3 regions of the Enterobacter sp. ECC_219_Taxon_10 genome follow, and region 3 is predicted to be linked to each of the others. Evidence: predicted binding sites of a transcription regulator. Region 3 holds the regulator's gene; each other region holds the start of a gene.
What was found. The regulator sigma-54, encoded in region 3, starts transcription at its own class of promoters, with help from an activator protein. The targets are predictions, from matches to a motif close to GTTGGCACANNTTTCGCTNT.

Region 1 (2,277 bases), 510 kb from region 3:
GGTAAATGCCCCTTTGACGTGACCAAACAGCTCGCTCTCCGCCACGCTTTCCGGCAGCGCGGCGCAGTTGAGGTACACCAGCGGGTTGACCGCCCGCGGCGAGGCTTCGTGAATGGCTTTCGCCACCAGCTCCTTACCGGTGCCGGTCTCCCCGAAGATCAGCACGTTCAGATCGGACGCGGCGACAATCTCAATCTCTTTTTTGAGCTGCGCCATGCCGGGCGAAAGGCCGATCATCTCCGTGTGCGTGACCTGCTCAAACGCCGCCGGGCTGCCGGGAAGAATATTCTGGCTCTCCAGCTGCTCTATCAACAGCGCATTATTCAGCGCCCCGGCGGCCAGCGCCGCAATCAGGCGCAGCGCTTCGTCGCTGAAGGTGTCGAACTGGTCCGGCGACATGCCGTCGAGCGTCAGTGCACCAATCAGGTTTTGCCCGGCAAACAGCGGCAGGCCGATACAGGCGTGTACCTTCAGGCTCTCCTGTCCGGGGATCAGGCCGTCGTACGGGTCGGGCAGATCGCTGTCCGCCGGGAAACGCACCACGTCACCCGCGCGGGCGATGGTCTCCAGCCGCGGATGGCCTTCAAGGGTAAAACGCCGTCCGAGCACGTCCTGCGCCAGCCCGTCGATAGCCAGCGGAATAAACTGTCTTCCCTCGTAGCGCAGCAGCGCCGAGGCGTCACACGCCAGCACCTGGCGCAGCGTGGAGATCAGCCGTTGAAAGCGGTCCTGATGGCCGATACCGGTTTGCAGTTCAATGGCAATCTTCGCCAGCACATCTACAGAAAAGCTCATGTCAGCCTCACAGTCATTTTGACAATACATAGTGTCATATTGACAGCTTTCTTGATAGTCACAATGACTATCCTTTACGGACAATACATTTATAAACTCAATATTATCAATCAATTAAATAGTTGGCACGCACCTTGATATAGGTACAGCATCTTATTTGAAACGCTGTATTACGCTGAGGTTGCTATGTCTATTCTGGTTAAAAATAACATTCATTGGGTGGGTCAACGTGACTGGGAAGTGCGCGATTTCCACGGGACGGAATACAAAACGCTGCGCGGCAGCAGCTACAACAGCTATCTCATTCGCGAAGGTAAAAACGTGCTGATCGATACCGTCGATCACAAATTCAGCCGCGAGTTCGTGCAGAACCTGCGCAGCGAAATCGATCTGAACGACATCGACTACATCATCATCAACCATGCGGAAGAAGATCACGCCGGTGCGCTGACCGAACTGATGTCTTACATTCCGAATACGCCTGTCTACTGCACCACCAACGCCATCGACTCGATCAACGGCCACCATCACCATCCGGAGTGGAACTTCCACACCGTGAAAACCGGCGACGCGCTGGATATCGGCAACGGCAAGCAGCTGATCTTTGTGGAAACCCCGATGCTGCACTGGCCGGACAGCATGATGACCTACATGACCGGCGACGCGGTGCTGTTCAGCAACGACGCCTTCGGCCAGCACTACTGCGACGAGCGCCTGTTCAACGACGAAGTGGACCAAGCCGAGCTGTTCGAACAGTGCCAGCGTTACTACGCCAACATCCTGACCCCGTTCAGCCGCCTGGTGACGCCGAAAATCACCGAGATCCTCGGCTTCAACCTGCCGGTGGAGATGATTGCCACCTCCCACGGCGTGGTGTGGCGTGAAAACCCAACCCAGATTGTGGAGCTGTACCTGAAATGGGCGGCAGATTATCAGGAAGACCGCATTACGATTTTCTACGACACCATGTCCAACAACACCCGCATGATGGCGGACGCCATTGCCCAGGGCATCAACGAAGTGGACCCGAACGTGGCGGTGAAAATCTTCAACGTGGCGCGCAGCGATAAGAACGAGGTATTGACCAACGTCTTCCGCTCTAAGGGCGTGCTGGTGGGCACCTCCACCATGAATAACGTGATGATGCCGAAAATTGCCGGCCTGGTGGAAGAGATGACCGGTCTGCGCTTTCGCAACAAACGCGCCAGCGCCTTTGGTTCACACGGCTGGAGCGGCGGCGCGGTAGACCGTCTCTCCACCCGTTTACAGGATGCCGGTTTTGAGATGTCCCTGAGCCTGAAGGCGAAATGGCGTCCTGACCTTGACGCGCTGGAAATCTGCCGCCAGCACGGTCGCGACATTGCCCGTCAGTGGGCGCTCGCACCGCTTCCTGATGCCGCTGCAACACTCGCCGAACAGCCGCAAACCTGTGACGTGGCCGCCAGCGCCGATCTCGGCCCGCGCATGCAGTGCAGCGTCTGC
Region 2 (2,277 bases), 540 kb from region 3:
AAGCACAGGTATGGGTTAGCCGCTGGGTCCGGGAAGCGCACTTCGATACGACGCGCTTTCGGAGAAGCTACCACCGGGATACGGATAGAAGCAGAACGGTTACGCGCAGAGTAGGCCAGCATTACTGGTGCTTCGTAGCCCGGGACCAGACGCTTGTAGGAGTTGGTGGTTGGGTTCGCCAGGGCGTTGATCGCTTTAGCGTGTTTGATAACACCACCGATGTAATACAGCGCCTGCTCGGACAGACCAGCGTATTTGTCGCCAGAGAACAGGTTGGTACCGTTCTTGGACAGAGACATGTGGCAGTGCATACCGGAACCGTTATCGCCAAACATTGGTTTTGGCATGAAGGTCGCGGTTTTACCGAAACGGTGCGCAACGTTGTGCACAACGTATTTGTAGATCTGAATTTCGTCCGCTTTTTTGGTCATGGTGTTGAAGCGGGTTGCCACTTCGTTCTGACCAGCAGTCGCCACTTCGTGGTGGTGCGCTTCAACAACCAGGCCCATCTCTTCCATCACCAGACACATGGTGGAACGGATGTCCTGTGCAGAGTCGACCGGAGGAACAGGGAAGTAACCGCCTTTCACACCAGGACGGTGACCTTTGTTACCACCTTCGTATTTGGTGGAAGAGTTCCATGCACCTTCGATGTCGTCGATAGCCACGTGGGAACCGGAAATAGAGGCACCGAAGCGGATGTCGTCGAACAGGAAGAACTCTGGCTCTGGCCCGAACAGAACGGTGTCCGCGATGCCGGTAGAACGCAGGTACTCTTCAGCGCGTTTAGCGATAGAACGTGGGTCGCGGTCGTAGCCCTGCAGCGTGCCTGGCTCGAGGATGTCGCAGCGGATGATCAGGGTTGGTTCTTCGAAGAACGGATCAATGACCGCAGTGGTTGCGTCTGGCATCAGAACCATGTCGGATTCGTTAATGCCTTTCCAGCCACCAATGGAGGAGCCGTCAAACATTTTGCCTTCTTCAAAGAATTCGGCGTTCACCTGATGAGCAGGGATTGTGACGTGCTGTTCTTTACCTTTGGTATCGGTGAAGCGCAGATCAACAAACTTCACTTCATGTTCGTTCAGCATCGTCAAAACGTGTTCAGCGGACATACTTAACTCTCCAGATTGGTCATTGTCGTCGTGGTAACGAGGTCTTCAATTTCTGTTTGTACTGGCTGTTGCCATGTATTTTTTATAAAGCGAAATCTGTGCCAACTTTTAAAACACCCCAAAAAGGCGTTATCATGCGCACCATAGTGCAAAAGGGCTGCACCATGATGGATTTGTTGCACCAGTATAGTGCTTCATTGTGAACGTTGAGCACCATATTGGTGCAATTTACGTTAAAGTGCCCTTTTACCGCTCCGTGAAAGCGATCACAAAGCATCTCTGCAATACTTGTTTGCGGGGGATGTTTGTGATCCTGTTTTGTAGTGCGATTAATCCGTGTACAATAACGCGCTATTTCTAAATGCCTGAGGCAAAGTTGTGATCGAAAATTTGCGTAACATCGCCATCATCGCGCACGTTGACCATGGTAAAACTACCCTGGTTGATAAGCTGCTGCAGCAATCCGGTACGTTTGATGCACGTGCCGAAACCCAAGAACGCGTGATGGACTCCAACGATTTGGAGAAAGAGCGTGGGATTACTATCCTCGCGAAAAACACCGCGATTAAATGGAATGACTACCGTATCAACATCGTTGATACCCCAGGGCACGCCGACTTCGGTGGTGAAGTTGAACGTGTAATGTCCATGGTAGACTCCGTTCTGCTGGTCGTTGACGCAATGGATGGCCCAATGCCACAGACGCGCTTCGTGACCAAAAAAGCTTTTGCCCATGGTCTGAAGCCAATCGTTGTTATCAACAAAGTTGACCGCCCTGGCGCGCGTCCTGACTGGGTTGTTGACCAGGTATTCGACCTGTTCGTTAACCTCGATGCGACCGACGAGCAGCTGGACTTCCCTATCGTTTACGCTTCTGCACTGAACGGTATCGCAGGTCTGGACCACGAAGACATGGCTGAAGACATGACCCCGCTGTATCAGGCGATTGTTGACCGTGTCCCTGCGCCGAACGTTGACCTGGAAGGCACCCTGCAGATGCAGATCTCCCAGCTCGACTACAACAACTACGTTGGCGTTATCGGCATTGGCCGTATCAAGCGCGGTAAAGTGAAGCCTAACCAGCAGGTCACTATCATCGATAGCGAAGGCAAAACCCGTAACGGTAAAGTCGGTAAAGTACTGACTCACCTGGGTCTTGAGC
Region 3 (2,277 bases):
GAAAAATGCTCTGAACATGAAGCAAGGTTTGCAATTAAGGCTCAGCCAACAGCTGGCGATGACGCCGCAGCTACAGCAAGCAATTCGCCTGTTGCAGCTGTCCACGTTAGAACTTCAGCAGGAGCTCCAGCAGGCGCTGGACAGCAATCCCCTGCTGGAGCAAGCCGATCTTCATGACGAGGTAGATACCCAGCAGTCACAGGATACAGAAGCGCTCGACACCGCGGATGCCCTCGAACAAAAAGAGATGCCGGACGAGCTTCCGCTGGATGCCAGCTGGGATGAAATCTATACCGCCGGCACCCCTTCCGGCACGCGTGCAGACTACCAGGACGACGAGCTACCGGTCTACCAGGGCGAAACCACCCAGTCGCTGCAGGATTACCTGATGTGGCAGGTAGAGCTTACCCCCTTCTCCGATACCGACCGCGCCATTGCCACGTCGATTGTCGACGCCGTTGATGACACCGGTTATTTGACCGTCACGCTGGACGACATTCTGGAAAGCATGGGCGATGAAGAGATTGAGATTGAGGAGATTGAAGCGGTACTGAAACGCATTCAGCGCTTCGATCCGGTCGGGGTGGCCGCGAAAGACCTGCGCGACTGTCTGCTGATCCAGCTTTCTCAGTTCAGCAAAGAGACGCCGTGGCTCGACGAAGCGCGCTTAATCATCGGCGATCATCTGGATCTTCTGGCTAACCACGATTTCCGCACCCTGATGCGCGTGACGCGCCTGAAGGAAGAGGTGCTGAAAGAGGCGGTAAATCTGATCCAGTCTCTCGATCCGCGTCCCGGTCAGTCGATCCAGACCAGCGAACCCGAGTACGTTATCCCGGACGTGCTGGTCAGAAAACACAATGACCGCTGGGTCGTTGAACTGAACTCTGACAGCATCCCTCGCCTGCAAATCAACCAGCAGTACGCCTCTATGTGTACCAGCGCGCGCAACGACTCCGACAATCAATATATTCGCAGCAATCTTCAGGAAGCGCGATGGTTGATCAAGAGCCTGGAGAGCCGGAATGATACCCTGCTGCGCGTGAGCCGCTGCATCGTCGAACAGCAGCAGGCATTCTTTGAGCAGGGCGAAGAGTATATGAAACCGATGGTACTGGCGGATATCGCCCAGGCCGTCGAGATGCATGAATCCACCATTTCCCGCGTCACCACGCAGAAGTATCTGCACAGTCCGCGCGGTATTTTTGAGCTTAAGTATTTCTTCTCCAGCCATGTGAACACCGAGGGCGGCGGCGAAGCGTCATCAACGGCGATTCGCGCACTGGTGAAGAAGTTGATCGCCGCGGAGAACCCCGCGAAGCCACTAAGTGACAGTAAGTTGACCACCATGCTGTCCGATCAGGGTATTATGGTGGCACGTCGTACTGTTGCGAAGTATCGAGAGTCTTTATCCATTCCGCCGTCTAACCAGCGTAAACAGCTGGTCTGACACAACCGATAAGGAAGACACTATGCAGCTCAATATCACAGGACACAACGTCGAGATTACTGAGGCCTTACGTGACTTCGTGAACGCTAAGTTCGCGAAACTTGAACAGTATTTCGAAAGGATCAACCAGGTCTACATTGTGTTAAAAGTGGAGAAAGTGACTCATATCTCGGATGCGACCCTGCATGTAAACGGGGGTGAGCTCCATGCCAGTGCGGAAGGGCAGGACATGTACGCGGCTATCGACGGCTTGATTGACAAGCTTGCGCGACAGCTCAATAAACATAAAGATAAACTGAAACAACACTAATTGTCCGGGCAGTTAACGGGTGCAGGACGGCCTGTTGTGAAACACAACAGGCCATTTGTACAGTTAGCGCTTAGGTGAAATTATGATAAACAACGATTCCGCTCTTCAACTGAGCAATGTCCTTAACCAGGAATGTACCCGCAGTGCCGTTCACTGCCAGAGCAAAAAACGTGCGCTGGAGATCATCAGTGAATTGGCTGCAAAACAGCTGGGCCTGCCGCCGCAGGTGGTGTTCGAAGCGATTCTGACCCGTGAAAAGATGGGCAGTACCGGTATCGGCAACGGTATCGCGATCCCGCACGGCAAGCTGGAAGAGGACACCCTGCGTGCCGTCGGTGTGTTTGTGCAGCTGGAAACGCCAATCGCTTTTGACGCCATTGATAACCAGCCCGTCGATCTCCTCTTCGCGCTGCTGGTGCCTGCCGACCAGACCAAGACCCATCTGCATACGCTTTCGCTGGTTGCTAAACGTCTGGCGGATAAAACCATCTGCCGTCGACTGCGCTCGGCCCAAAGT

Region 1: norV (anaerobic nitric oxide reductase flavorubredoxin) is a predicted target of sigma-54. The motif match lies at 917-936, and genes of this name have one in related genera.
Region 2: glnA (glutamate--ammonia ligase) is a predicted target of sigma-54. The motif match lies at 1,202-1,221, and genes of this name have one in related genera.

What each region holds. Positions count from the first base shown of each region.
Region 1 covers NZ_CM178005.1:3,811,793-3,814,069, forward strand. The annotation lists gene norR (nitric oxide reductase transcriptional regulator NorR) at 1-795, opposite strand, end outside; gene norV (anaerobic nitric oxide reductase flavorubredoxin) at 982-2,277, shown strand, end outside.
Region 2 covers NZ_CM178005.1:4,865,961-4,868,237, reverse strand. The annotation lists gene glnA (glutamate--ammonia ligase) at 1-1,115, opposite strand, end outside; gene typA (ribosome-dependent GTPase TypA) at 1,494-2,277, shown strand, end outside.
Region 3 covers NZ_CM178005.1:4,324,873-4,327,149, forward strand. The annotation lists gene rpoN (RNA polymerase factor sigma-54) at 17-1,450, shown strand; gene hpf (ribosome hibernation promoting factor) at 1,473-1,760, shown strand; gene ptsN (PTS IIA-like nitrogen regulatory protein PtsN) at 1,843-2,277, shown strand, end outside.